DNA from 3 places in the Comamonas denitrificans genome. Region 2 is predicted to be linked to each of the others. Evidence: predicted binding sites of a transcription regulator. Region 2 holds the regulator's gene; each other region holds the start of a gene.

Region 1 (4,555 bases), on a different contig from region 2:
TATGCTGATTACCGCTGATGGTGATTTGCATGCCTACCAGTTCTACCCGGCGGTGATGAACAGCCATGCCCGGCTGACCTACACCGAAGTGGCCGCGATCTTGAGTAATACCCGGGGGCCAGAAGCGGCACAACGTGCAGATTTAGTCCCACACCTCCTGGATTTGCACGGGGTGTACAGCGCCTTGCTCAAAGCCCGCGAAGCGCGCGGTGCCGTGGACTTTGACACGGTGGAGACGAAAATCGTCAGCGACGAGGCGGGGCGCATCGAAAAAATTGTGCCAAGCCAGCGCACCCTAGCGCACCGGCTGATTGAAGAGTGCATGCTGGCAGCCAACGTGAGCGCCGGTGATTTCATCTTGCACAACCAGCGTTTGGCGCTGTTTCGAGTCCACGAAAAACCGTCCATCGAGAAGATAGAAATTCTGCGGGCTTACCTGAAAGCCTTGGCCATCCCTGCCAGCATCAGCGACCATCCCACCGCTGCTGAATTTCAAGCGATCGCCAAAGCCACGCACGACCGCCCAGATGCGTTGCAGGTGCACACCATGCTGCTGCGCTCGATGATGCAGGCTATGTACACCCCGGAGAATATTGGCCACTTTGGCTTGGCCTATGAGGCCTATACCCACTTCACCAGCCCCATTCGCCGCTACCCGGACTTGCTGCTGCACCGGGTGATCAAAGCCATCCTGGCCGACAAGCCCTACACCCTGCCAGCGCTGCCCACCCCCGGCGAAGCGCAGGCCAAGCTGGCCAAACGCTTGGCCGAGCGGGTCACGGCCCCCCAAAGCGCCCAGGCAACCCGTAGCCGCGTTGCTCAGGCGCAAATGCAAGGCTGGGAGGCCGCCGGCCTGCATTGCAGTGCCAATGAGCGCCGCGCCGATGAAGCCAGCCGCGATGTGGAGGCCTGGCTTAAATGCAAATACATGCGCGATTACTTGGGCGAAGAGTTTTCGGGCACGGTCTCAGCGGTCACCAGCTTTGGCCTGTTCGTCACGCTGGAGACGATGTACGTCGAAGGCTTGGTGCACATCAGCGAGCTGGGTGGGGACTACTACCGCTTTGATGAGATGCGCCAAGAGCTGCGCGGTGAGCGCACCGGCGTGCGCTATGCCATTGGCACCCGCATGCAAGTGCAGGTCAGCCGGGTGGACCTGGATGCCCGGCGCATTGATTTTTGCCTGGTGCAGGAAGAGAGCAAAGAGGGGAAAGAGGGCAAAGACCTGGCCGCTGCACCGCTGCCGCAACGTGGCCCGGGCCGCAGCCGGGCGGCGCGGCGCACGGCGGCCTTGCTACAGCAGCAAGAGCAGGAAGAGATGGCGGGGGCATTGATCCCCGATGCACGCTTTGATGAGGCCCTAGCCTTCGGAAAAGTGGGCAAGGCTGAGCAGCGCGTACCCTCTGGTGCGAAAACCGCGTCCACGCACAAGGCCGGCGGCGCTCAAGCGGTGAAGGCCAGCAAAGCCAGTGCCAAAGCCACCAAAGGCAAGTCGCTCGGTCGCGCCAGTGGCCAAGCGAAAGCCGCAAAAGACGCTGCTAGCAGCAAAAAACTTAAATAAAAAAAGAGCATCTACCGCTTTAAATACGTGGAATTCAAGGTGAAAACACCATGAATTCCATTTTTTATCAGCGGTAGAAGCTCTTTTTTAAAACTTTGCTTGCCTGCGCAAGCTAGAGAAAACTTAAGGCTTTGGCAAATTTGTTTGTGTTTTTTCCGGATCTTCACCTAAGCGGATTTTGCCGAGGAACAAAATTGTGAACCAGATCCACATGACGATCAGAAAAACGATGACCGCCAAGCTCATCAGTCCATAGTCGGTGGAGAATAAATCAATCAGCATTTGCATAGCAGCCCTCAATTTGTTTAAGTTGGTAGTGCCCTAAATATCCATGCTCTTAGTAGTTTTTTGTTTGACGCATATCAAAATTTAGGATTGACCCTAGAGTTGTGCTTTGCTGTGGCATTTGCTTACTATCGCTCCCCCTTTGCTGTGCAGTTCCTAGTATGAATCTTGGTATGGATACTTCAACCGTTGCCCAAAACGTGCAGCTGGCACTGGCTCCCGTCTTTTTTTTAACGGCTGTGGCGGGCATGATTGCCGTGGTTGCAGGACGGCTGGCCCGCATCGTCGATCGTGCGCGGGTGGTGGAGTTGGCTTTGGAAAATGCCAGTAAAACCACTGAAGTCGAAAAAAATTTGCGTGAGTTGCGTTACTTGCACTTGCGCGGGCGGTTGTCCAATGCCTCGATTGGGCTGCTGACCTTGTGCGGCTTTTTGATTGGCCTGACGATTATTTTTCTGTTCTTGGGGCAAGAGTGGGGCCTGCACGGCCAACGCATGGCGATATTTAGTTTTTTGGCTGGCGTGGTGTCGTTTATTGCGGCACTGATCGGCTTTTTGTGGGAAACCGTGCTGGCGATGCAGTTGTTCAATTCCAACGCTTTAGAAGTCGAGCGGCACATCCAGCGCGAAGGCTGAAATGGGCCGCAGGCAGGCAAGAGTGCGCAGCCTTAGTCCAGGCGTGCCAAGGCTTCGAGCAAGCCCCATTGATTGGCCAAAATTTGGTAGTGCGCGGTTTGTCCGGTTTTTTGGCTTTCCCCTTGAATAATCACCACATTGCCCATGGCTTGGGCTTTGGACGACAGGGGTTTGATTTTGTCGTATTGGTAGTTCTCAGCAATATCGCCCCGAAAATTAATGATTTTCGGGTTGCCCGATCCCATCTGCTGGGCATGGGTGCTTAGTGTGCGCTCGCGGGTTACTTCGCTCAGGCCCTGGGTGATGGCTTTATCAAGGGAAATAGGTGTGTCGGTCATCGCTGTCTCTGAATCAATAATCCCGCCATCATGCCAGTTTGCTGGGGCAATCCCAAGCCGTGAGGGCCTGGGCTAGGGAAAACATGGTCGAATGCTGTGGCAAATTTCAAACGCCCGCCGCGATGCCCTTGGTGGGCGTTTTTGCACGCAATTGGTGAAATCACCAATGCGACCGATGGGTTGTTATTGTCCACTCTCGCCTTGTTTAGCACGGTCGTGCTTTTGCTGATGAGGAGAGATTCTGGTGGCCAAAAACAAGCAGGGCAGGATGCCCCATTTGAGCGTGACGCAAAAGTTGTGGCTGGGCGTGGCCACCATGGTGGTGGGCTCGATTGTGATTGCGGGCATGGCGGGGGTGCAATCGGCGCAGCACCAAAAAAGCTTTACAGCGCATGAGCAGGAGATTGAGGGCTTGGTCCAGGCGCTGCAAGCCAGTGCGCAAACACCGCAAGACAAACTGCAGTTGCAACAGGTGCAGCAGTTGCGTGAGCAGGCCTTGCAGCAGCGCCAAAAAATCTTCGCTGCCGATGGCGATGCCACCAGTCAGATTGCGCAAACCTATTTGCCTGCAGCGCAAGCTTATTTGCAGGGGATTGAGGGGTTGGTGCAGCACACAGGCCAAAGCTTGGCGGCACTGCGTTCAGAAATGGGAGCGGCCCGCCAAGGCGTGGTGCGCGGTGCCGTGATTAACATGCTGGTTTTGTTGGCCTTCATTGCGCTGGGTGCTTACCAATTGATTAATGGCATCCGGCGCGACTTGCTGCAGGCCAATGCTGTGGCAGGGCAAATTGCCGCAGGGGATTTGGCTGTGGCGGTGCAGGTGCAGCGCCAAGACGAATTTGGCCAGTTGCTGCAATCGATGCAAAGCATGAGTGGCTCGTTGGCGCAAATGCTCAGTGAGGTGCGTGATAGTGGCGACACGATTGCTTTGGCCAGTGCGGAAATTGCAGGTGGCAACCACGATTTGTCTTTGCGCACAGAGCAAACCTCCAGCCATTTGCAGCAAGCGGCAGGGGCTGTGCAGGCACTGGTGCAAACCTTGCAAACCACGGCGGATGGGGCGCAGCAGGCGGCTGAGTTGGCCGGCCAAGCGTCCAGTGTGGCCCAGCGTGGCGGGGCAGTGGTGGGGGAAGTGGTGGCGACGATGCAGGACATTCATGCCCATAGTGAAAAAATTGCGGACATCACCAGCGTGATTGACAGCATTGCGTTTCAAACCAATATCCTGGCCTTGAATGCGGCGGTTGAGGCGGCCCGGGCGGGTGAGCAAGGGCGTGGTTTTGCCGTGGTTGCGGCCGAGGTGCGCGAATTGGCCCAGCGCAGCGCCCAGGCAGCGCGGGAGATTAAACAGTTGATTCAGGATTCTGTGCAGCGTGTGGCCGATGGGAGGCGGCTGGTGGATACGGCCGGCAGCACCATGAGCGAAGTGGTGCAAGCAATTTACAGCGCCAGCACGGTGATGCACGGTATCAATGCCAGTGTGGCGGCCCAGCGCGATAGCGTGGGGCAGGTGCATGCGGCGGTGGGCGCTTTGGATCAAATGACGCTGCAAAATGCGGCCTTGGTCGAGCAAAGCGCGGCGGCCGCCAGCAGCATGCACCAGCAATCGGAGCAATTGCGCGGGTTGGTGCAGCGCTTTCATTTGGCCGATGTGGCCTATGCCTTGCCTGCGGTGCAGCCGACGTTGCGCTTGGCGTGAGCGCAGGCGCAAGCCAGGCTGGCTGTGAAATAAAAGG
Region 2 (4,555 bases):
AGCATGCTGCGTGGCCAGGCTTGATTCCCAGAACCCCGAACCCCAAGAAGGAAACCCGTCATGAAAGAACTCGATCCGCTGATTTTCTGGTACGTCTTTCAAGAGATGCTGGGCGCACCGCTGCTGTGGTTGCTCATTATTTTGATAGCTGGAGGCACTTTGGCCTTCTTATTTTTACTATTCAAAGAGCGCACAATCGTTGCTAGGCGCATGGTAGGTGCTCAAGCAATAGGATTGCTCGGCGGTGCGCTGGCCCTAGTGGTGATGGCCAAGGTGTCGTCCTCGGGCTTTACCGATGCAGGCGGCCCGGCCGACTGGTTTTTGATTGCCCTGGTCTTTGGCCTGGGGGCTGTGGGCACCACGGTGTTGGGTTACACTGTGGCGGGCTATATGCACTGCAAATGCCCGAGGGCTGCAAAGGCCTAGCCGCTCGTGGCGCTGGGGCTTTTTTAGCGCCGCCCGCGTTGCATGATGGCGGTGCCCAGCACCGCCAAAGTGCCGCCAATGAGCAGGCTGGTATCCAGTGCCTCGTGCAGCAGCAGCGCCGACACCGCCACCCCCACCACCGGCACCAGGGTGATGTAGCCGGCTGCCGCGCCTGCACCCAGGCGCTTGACCCCATCAAAGAACCAGGCATAGGCCAGGGCCGTGGCACCAAAGGCCAAGAACAACAAAGCCCCCCAGGCACTCCAGCCGCTGTGCAGGGCAGCTTGCACTCCGGCAGGGCCTTCCACCAGCAAGCTGGCCACAATCAAAAACAGCGTGCCAAAGCTGGCCGTCACCGCCGTGGCCGAGAGCGCATCCACCCCATTCATCACCCAGCGCCCCAGCAAGGTGTAGCCCACCCAACAGGCCACACAACCCAGAATCAGCCACTCGCCCAAGCCCAGCTGCCCCTGCAAAATGTGCAAGGGGTTGCCTTGGGAAATCACGATGATGGCGCCGCAAAACGCCATGGTCATGCCCAGGCCGATGATGGCATTGAGCCGTTCTTTGAACAGCCACACCGCCAGCAGCAGCGTGACCACCGGATTGAGGGTGATCAGCAAGGCCGCCTTGCCCGCCGGCAGGTACTGCAGCCCCGACAGGAACAAGCTGGCATAGCCAAATACCCCAACAAAACCGCCTAAAGCCATACCCATCCAGCGCTTTGTGCTCCAGTTTTTAAGTTGTGCAAAACCGCCACTGTGGTACATCCACGGCAGCAACACCAGCAGCGCCAGCACAAAGCGCAGGCTGGCAGCGGCCAGCGGCGGCATGGCCTGGGCCACGATGCGCCCGGCGGGCCAGGAGGCCCCCCACAGAATGACCATGCCTAGCATGCGGGCGTGGGGGCCAAAGTTGGAAAGTCGTAGCATAGGGGGCGCACTATAGGCTTGCTGCACCTGCGTGGTGCTGGATAGTGCCAAGAGGTTTGGGAAAGAGCAGGCCTTTGCGCAGGCCTGGGGGTTGAATATTGGATGTTGGGTGGCTGGTGCCAAGGGGCCAGGTCAGCGCCCTTCGCGGGAATTGTTCACCAAGCGCTGCAGTGCCTCTTGGTTGAGGATGCGGATATGGCGCTGTTTGACCTCCACCATGCCATCTTCGACAAATTTGGAGAAGGTGCGGCTGACAGTTTCGAGTTTGAGGCCCAGGTAACTGCCAATTTCTTCGCGCGTCATGCGCAAAATCAGCTCCGAAGAAGAAAAACCGCGTGAATGCAGGCGTTGCACCAAATTCAAAATAAATGCGGCCAGTCGTTCCTCTGCCCGCATGCTGCCCAGCAGCAGCATGACGCTGTGCTCGCGCACGATTTCACGGCTCATGACTTTGTGCACATGTGATTGCAGCGCCGTGACTTCGCGGGAGATTTCTTCGATGCGGTTAAACGGCATCACGCACACTTCGGCGTTCTCTAGCGCAATCGCATCGCAGGTGTGGTGATTGTGAACAATGCCATCCAAGCCAATGATTTCCCCCGCCATTTGAAAGCCGGTGACTTGGTAGCGACCGTCCTCGGTGGCGACACAGGTTTTGAAAAATCCGGTGCGAATGGCGTACAGCGAGGTGAAATCTTCACCGTTTTGAAACAGCATGTCGCCACGCTTGATCTTGCGCCGGGTGGCGACCACCTCTTCAATGCGCTGCATTTGCTGGCAGTCCAGGCCCACGGGCATGCACAGTTCGCGCAGATTGCAATTGGAGCAGGTAACTTGTATGGATGCAGTGGTAGGAGTCATTGAGCCAAGACCGCCGTTGCCCGGGGCAAAGAGAGAAAACAAAGAAAAACACGGGGCATTTGGGGTAAGCCCGTGCTGCGCTGACTTAGGTCAAATTATCACCCGTTTCTTTTTAAATAAATAATTGACGCACGTCAAGTCGGTAGCTTGGTTATTTACCCGAAAATAAAGGGCTTACCAAGGAGAAGATTGCCCATGAGTATTGTCACGCCCGATTTGCTGCGCCGTTATGACGTGCCAGGGCCACGCTATACCTCCTACCCGACGGCTGACCGCTTTGTTGAGGCCTTCCGCGAAAAAGATTACATCGTTGCGCTGCAGCAGCGCAAAGTGCTATCTGCCACGGCAGTGCAGCCACTGTCGCTGTACATCCACATCCCGTTTTGTGAATCGCTGTGCTACTACTGCGCGTGCAACAAAATCATCACCAAGCACCATGATCGGGCGGCAAAGTACTTGCAGTATCTGGAGCGTGAGCTCGATTTGCATGTGCAGCACCTGGGGCGTGGGCAGGTGGTGAGTCAGCTGCATTTTGGGGGGGGAACACCGACATTCTTGTCCGATGAAGAGCTTGTCAGCCTGATGCAGGTACTGCGGGCACGTTTTGAGTTTGCCCCCGATGGTGAATATTCGATTGAGGTGGATCCCCGCACGGTCACACCTGAGCGTTTGCAAGTGCTATGGGATATTGGCCTGAACCGCCTGAGCTTTGGCGTGCAGGATTTTGACTCTGATGTGCAGCAAGCCGTGCATCGCATTCAGCCGGCTGAACAGGTGTTTGCCTTGGTTGAGGCGGCCCGCAAAATCGGTTTTAAATCGCTGAACGTCGATTTGATCTACGGCCTGCCCAAACAAAATCCGCAATCCTTTGCCCGTACGCTGGAGCAAGTGGGCGAGTTGCGGCCTGATCGCATTGCCTTGTATGGCTACGCCCACTTGCCTGAGCGCTTCAAGTCGCAGCGGCGCATTGTGCGGCCTGACTTGCCCACAGCGGGTGACAAGCTGGAAATGCTCTCGGCGGCCATTGATAGCTTTATTGATGCAGGTTATGTGTACGTGGGGATGGACCACTTCGCCCTGCCGGACGATGCCTTGGCGATTGCCAAACGCCAAGGGCGCTTGCACCGCAACTTTCAAGGCTATAGCACCCAGCCCGATTGCGATTTGATTGCTTTGGGCGTGTCGGCCATTGGCCGCATTGGCGGCACTTACAGCCAAAATGCAAAAACTTTGGACGAGTATTACGATTTGATCGACCAAGGTTTGCTGCCCATTGTGCGTGGTTTGGCGCTGTCTAAAGACGACTTGATTCGTCGCGCCGTGATCATGGCCATCATGTGCCAAGGCGAGCTGTTGTTTGAATCCATCAACAACGCCTGGCTGATTGATTGCAAGCAGTACTTTGCCGCTGAGTTTGAGTTGCTGCGCGGCCAGCAAGAAGAGGGCTTGGTTGAAGTGTTGGATGACTGTATTCGTGTCACTTCTAAGGGATGGTTTTTTGTCCGTGGGGTGGCCTTGGTGTTTGACCGCTATTTGCAAGCCGCGCGCAGTCGGGAGCGCTTTTCGCGGATCATCTGATCCATGCTGATCTCTTTACTGTGGACAACCTTATTCATGGGGCTCGTAGGGGGGCCCCATTGTCTTGTCATGTGCGCAGCGCCTTGTGCGCTGGTTGCCTCTGGTGGTGCTTCTGACCAGGCCGTATCGCGTTGGCGGTGGCTGAGTTTTCACGTTGGGCGTTTGCTCGGCTATAGCGCCTTGGGGGCTTTGGCCGCCTGGGCCATGGGCGAGATGGCCTGGCTGGCCAGCACCACCACTTGGCTGCGCCCTGTGTGGACGGGCATGCATTTGGCCATTTTGTTTTGGGGTGGGCTAATGCTGCTCCAGGGCCAACAGCCGCGCTGGCTGGAGGCTGGTGGGCGGGCTGTGTGGCGCAAAGTGCAGCCTTTGGTGACGCAACCCAGTGGTAGCTTTTTGGCGGGTATGGCCTGGGCACTTTTGCCATGCGGGTTGTTGTATTCGGCAGTGCTGACCGCCGCCTTGGCGGCCAATCCTGGCTTTGGGGCGCTGAGTATGCTGGCTTTTGGCGTGGGGTCGGGCCTGTGGCTGTGGCTGGCTCCGCTGGCTTGGCGTTTGCTGCAAGGGACCGTGGGGCGTTGGCGCAGCGATTGGGGCACCCGGGCGGCGGGGGCGATGCTGGTGGGGGTTGCGTTGTGGGCGCTGTGGCTGGATGCGGTGCATGGGCCAGAGCTGTGGTGTGCGACCTAGCCAAGCGTTGGCGGGTGCCAGCCCTGCGCATAAGGCCGAAGGCATAAGGTGTCTGCAAAACTACCGGG
Region 3 (4,555 bases), on a different contig from region 2:
ATTACCGCTGCCATCCAGACCATTGCCGAGACCGGGGACAACATCATCAGCGCCAGCACCCTGTACGGCGGCACCTACAACCTGTTTGCCCACACCTTCCCGCAGCAAGGCATCGAAGTGCGCTTTGCCGATCCGCGCGACCCGGCCAGCTTCGCCAAACTGATCGACGCGCGCACCAAAGCCGTGTTCTGCGAATCGATTGGCAACCCCCTGGGCAATGTGACCGACATCCGCGCCCTGGCCGATGTGGCCCACGCCCATGGCCTGCCGCTGATCGTCGATAACACCGTGCCCAGCCCCTACCTGTGCCGCCCGTTTGAGCATGGTGCGGACATCGTCGTCCACGCCCTGACCAAATACATGAACGGCCACGGCAACAGCATCGGCGGTGTCATCGTCGATAGCGGCAAGTTCCCCTGGGCCGAGCACAAAGAGCGCTTCAAGCGCCTGAACGAGCCGGACGTGAGCTACCACGGCGTGGTCTATACCGAAGCCCTGGGCGCAGCCGCCTACATCGCCCGCGCGCGCGTGGTGCCACTGCGCAACATGGGCGCGGCGCTGTCGCCCTTCAACGCCTGGGCGACACTGCAAGGCATTGAAACCCTGCCCCTGCGCATGGACCGCATCTGCGAAAACGCCCAAAAAATTGCCGAAACCCTGCAAAACCACCCCAAGGTGGAATGGGTGCGCTACGCCGGCTTGAGCGACCACCCCGACCACGCTCTGGTGCAGCGCCAGATGGGTGGCAAGGCCTCGGGCATTTTGTCGTTCAGCCTGAAAACCGCCCCCGGCGAAGACGCGCGCGCCGCCGGTGCCCGCTTCCTGGATGCGCTGCAGCTCTTCCTGCGCCTGGTGAACATTGGCGATGCCAAGTCGCTGGCCACGCATCCGGCCTCGACCACGCACCGCCAGCTCAACCCCGAAGAGCTGGCCAAGGCCGGCGTGACCGAGGGCATGGTGCGCCTGTCGATTGGCATTGAACACATCGACGACCTGCTGGAAGACCTGAACCGCGCCCTGCAAGCCGTTTAAAAAAAGAGCAGTCTGCGCTGATAAACAAAAGGATTGAAGGCTATTACAGCATTCAATCCTTTAAAAATAAGCGTAAACAGCTATAAAAAAAGCCACCTTTGCAGGTGGCGTTTTTGCTTGGAGTCTTAGCAGGAAGGGCGTTCTTAGAAGCGGTAGCCCAGGCCCACGCCCACCAGCAGGGGATCGACCTTGAAAGTACCGACTTTGGTGCCGAACGAACGCACATCAGTCTTGATATAGACCTTTTTCACGTCAAAGTTGATCGACCAGTTTTTGTCCAGCGCGTAGTCAAAACCAATCTGCAGGGCTGGGCCAAAGCTGTTTTTCTTCACGGAAGGGTTCAGGGCAGCGTCAACGGCAGGATCAAACTTCACGCTGGAAAAGCGGGTGTAGTTAATACCAACGCCCACGTAGGGCTTGAACGCGCCCAGCTGGGTGAAGTGGTATTGGGCCAGCAAGGTGGGGGGCAGATGCTTGAGGCTACCGATCTTGGCACCACCAGCACGTACATCATGCTTTTGCGGATAGGTCAGGATCAGCTCAGCGGCAAAGTTGGGGGTGAAGAAGTAGGAGATGTCCAGCTCGGGAATCATCTTGTTGTTCACCGACAAATCCAAAGGAGTGCTGTCTTTGTTAGCGCTATCCAAATGCACAGCGCGGGCGCGTACCATCCATTTGCCATCTTGAGGGTAGTTTTGCGCCATGGCAGCGCCAGAAGTCAGTGCACACAAAGCGGCAGCAGCCAGCAGGGTTTTCTTCATCATGGTGAAAGGTTTTCAAGTGTTATCCGGGGACGGCCCCCGTGCTGCGTATTAGGCCCATGAGTCAAACGGTCAATATTGCTTTGCATCAAGAACTGGTAATTCCCCTTAGTTTTGTAACATTTCGTCCAACCGCCACAAACACCCCGTTTTTTCGCCGATTGAGCCGGCCACCTTGCGCCTACAGTGGCCCCATCGCACTCTTTTGGAGCCACTGCTATGGACCTTCGTTACGCCAGAGCCTTGCGCGATGCCAGCACGGCCTGGGCCCAAAACCACACTACCGATGCCATTACCTTGCAAGAGCTGCGCCGCCGCGCACCGCAAGAGGAACCCACCGTCAAAATGGTGACCGCGCCCAGCGCCACCCAGATGGCGCTGCTGCAACCCCAGTTGGCCGCGTATGGCAACTTGGGCACCAAACTCAATTTGTTTGCCTAAGCACCACGCACACACGCACGGTAGTAAAAGAGCTTCTAACGCTTACCAATAAAGCGTTAGAAGCTCTTTTTTTAGTAGCCCATCCTGGCCACTATTTTTTTACCCCAACCACTTGCGGGCATTGCGCCAGACGCGCATCCAGGGGCTGGCCGCGCTGGGGTCGCCGCTGGTCCAGCTCATTTGGATATTGCGGAACACGCGCTCGGGGTGCGGCATCATGGCCGTGAAGCGCCCGTCGGCCGTGGTCACCGCCGTCAGGCCGCCGGCGCTGCCGTTGGGGTTGAAGGGATAGACCTCGGTGGGCTGGCCGTGGTTATCAACATAGCGCATGGCCTGCACCACCTGATCGGCGTTACCGCGTGCGGCAAAGTTGGCAAAACCCTCGCCGTGCGAGACAACAATGGGCAGGCGGCTGCCCGCCATGCCTTGCAGGAAGATGCTGGGGCTGTCCAGCACTTCGACCATGGACAGACGCGCCTCAAAGCGGTGGCTTTGGTTTTGGGTGAAGCGCGGCCAAGCCTGGGCACCGGGGATGATGTCGGCCAGCTCGGCAAACATCTGGCAGCCGTTGCACACGCCCAGGGCAAAGGTGTCACCCCGGCCAAAGAATTGCTGGAACTGCTCGGACAGGCGTTCATTGAAGGTGATGGAGCGCGCCCAGCCAATGCCCGCACCCAGGGTGTCGCCGTAGCTAAAGCCCCCGCAGGCAACGATGCCCGCAAAGTCTTGCAAGTGCGCCCGCCCCGCTTGCAGGTCGCTCATGTGGACATCCACCGCATCAAAGCCGGCTGCGGCAAAGGCAAAGCCCATTTCCACCTGCGAGTTCACGCCCTGCTCGCGCAGGATGGCCACGCGCGGCTGGGCTTGCAGGTTCAAGTAGGGGGCGGCCACGTCGTCCTGCGGGTCGAACGTCAGGTGCACGTGCATGCCGGGGTCGTTGGCCGCGCCAGCGGCGGCATGTTCGCTGTCGGCGCAGGCGGGGTTGTCGCGTTGCTGGGCGATTTTCCAGCTCACGGCATCCCACACCTGGTGCAGGTTTTCCAAGCTGGCCCCAAAGACTTTTTGCGCATCGCGCCAGATTTGCAGCTCGCCCTTGCCCATGTCCACCGGGCTGGAGGCCGGGCGGGTTTTACCGATGATGTGGCTGCACTGAATCAGGCCATGCTCACGCAGCACCTGCATGACTTGGCTGCGGTCGGCGGTGCGAATTTGCAGCACCGCACCCAGTTCTTCGTTGAACAGGGCCCGCAGGGTCAGGTCTTCGCGGCGGCCGGCAATCTGCTGGCCCCAGTTTTTGCCCTCGCCCGAATCCATGCGGCCATCGGTAATGCCGTCGCCTTCGGTCACCAGCATGTCCACGTTCAGCGCCACGCCAACGTGCCCGGCAAAGGCCATTTCGGCCACCGTGGCCAGCAGGCCGCCGTCGCCCCGGTCGTGGTAGGCCAAGATCAGGCCTTGCTGGCGCAAGGCGTTTACGGCGGCCACCAGGGCCTTCAAATCGTCGGCATTGTCCAGGTCGGGCGTGGTATTGCCGCTTTGGCCCAGCACCTGCCCCAGGATGGAGCCACCCATGCGGTTTTGCCCCCGGCCCAGGTCGATCAAGACCAGCGAGCTGTCCGGCTCCTGCGCATCGAGCTGCGGCGTGAGCGTGCCGCGCACGTCGTCGATGGCGGCAAAGCCGGTAATGATCAAGCTGACGGGCGAGGTGACTTTTTTCAGCACTCCGTCCTCTTGCCATTGGGTGCGCATGGACAGGCTGTCCTTGCCCACAGGGATGGAAATGCCCAGTTGCGGGCACAGCTCCATGCCCACGGCTTTGACAGTGGCGTACAGATCGGCATCTTCACCCGGCTCGCCGCACGCGGCCATCCAGTTGGCCGAGAGCTTGACTTTGGACAGTTCGATCGGCGCGGCCAGCATGTTGGTGATGGCTTCGGCCACCGCCATGCGGCCCGAGGCCGGGGCGTTGATGGCCGCCAGCGGGGTGCGCTCGCCCATGGCCATGGCTTCACCCTTGAAGCCGGTGAAATCGGCCAGGGTGACGGCCACATCGGCCACCGGCACCTGCCAGGGGCCCACCATCTGGTCGCGGTGCGTGAGGCCCCCCACGGCGCGGTCGCCAATGGTGATCAAAAAGCGCTTGCTCGCCACCGTGGGGTGGGCCAGCACGTCAATCACGGCTTTTTCCAGCGGTACGCCGGTCAGGTCCATGGCCGGCAGGGTGCGCTGCACGCTGGTCACGTCTTTGACCATCTTGGGCGGCTTGCCCAGCAGCACGTCCATGGGCATATCGACGGGGAATTTCTGGTCGCCAGACTCCA

The links. The regulator FNR, encoded in region 2, switches genes on or off when oxygen is low (the NO sensors DNR and NnrR bind a similar motif). The targets are predictions, from matches to a motif close to TTGATNNNNATCAA.
Region 1: a site for FNR is predicted at 1,914-1,927, ahead of ACFO24_RS09540 (DUF3149 domain-containing protein). Genes of this name have one in related genera too.
Region 3: a site for FNR is predicted at 1,872-1,885, ahead of ACFO24_RS01110 (OmpW/AlkL family protein). Genes of this name have one in related genera too.

What each region holds. Positions count from the first base shown of each region.
Region 1 covers NZ_JBHSEY010000046.1:97,681-102,235, reverse strand. The annotation lists gene rnr (ribonuclease R) at 1-1,561, shown strand, start outside; gene ACFO24_RS09540 (DUF3149 domain-containing protein) at 1,685-1,849, opposite strand; gene ACFO24_RS09535 (DUF2721 domain-containing protein) at 2,020-2,481, shown strand; gene ACFO24_RS09530 (hypothetical protein) at 2,514-2,819, opposite strand; partial or broken gene ACFO24_RS13340 (HAMP domain-containing protein) at 3,088-3,693, shown strand; partial or broken gene ACFO24_RS13335 (methyl-accepting chemotaxis protein) at 3,820-4,518, shown strand.
Region 2 covers NZ_JBHSEY010000057.1:76,955-81,509, reverse strand. The annotation lists gene ACFO24_RS12345 (NAD(P)/FAD-dependent oxidoreductase) at 1-24, shown strand, start outside; gene ACFO24_RS12340 (DUF5368 domain-containing protein) at 61-426, shown strand; gene ACFO24_RS12335 (DMT family transporter) at 450-1,358, opposite strand; gene fnr (fumarate/nitrate reduction transcriptional regulator Fnr) at 1,491-2,219, opposite strand; gene hemN (oxygen-independent coproporphyrinogen III oxidase) at 2,415-3,797, shown strand; gene ACFO24_RS12320 (sulfite exporter TauE/SafE family protein) at 3,801-4,487, shown strand.
Region 3 covers NZ_JBHSEY010000002.1:39,874-44,428, reverse strand. The annotation lists gene ACFO24_RS01115 (O-acetylhomoserine aminocarboxypropyltransferase/cysteine synthase family protein) at 1-1,032, shown strand, start outside; gene ACFO24_RS01110 (OmpW/AlkL family protein) at 1,176-1,793, opposite strand; gene ACFO24_RS01105 (hypothetical protein) at 2,013-2,234, shown strand; gene purL (phosphoribosylformylglycinamidine synthase) at 2,334-4,555, opposite strand, start outside.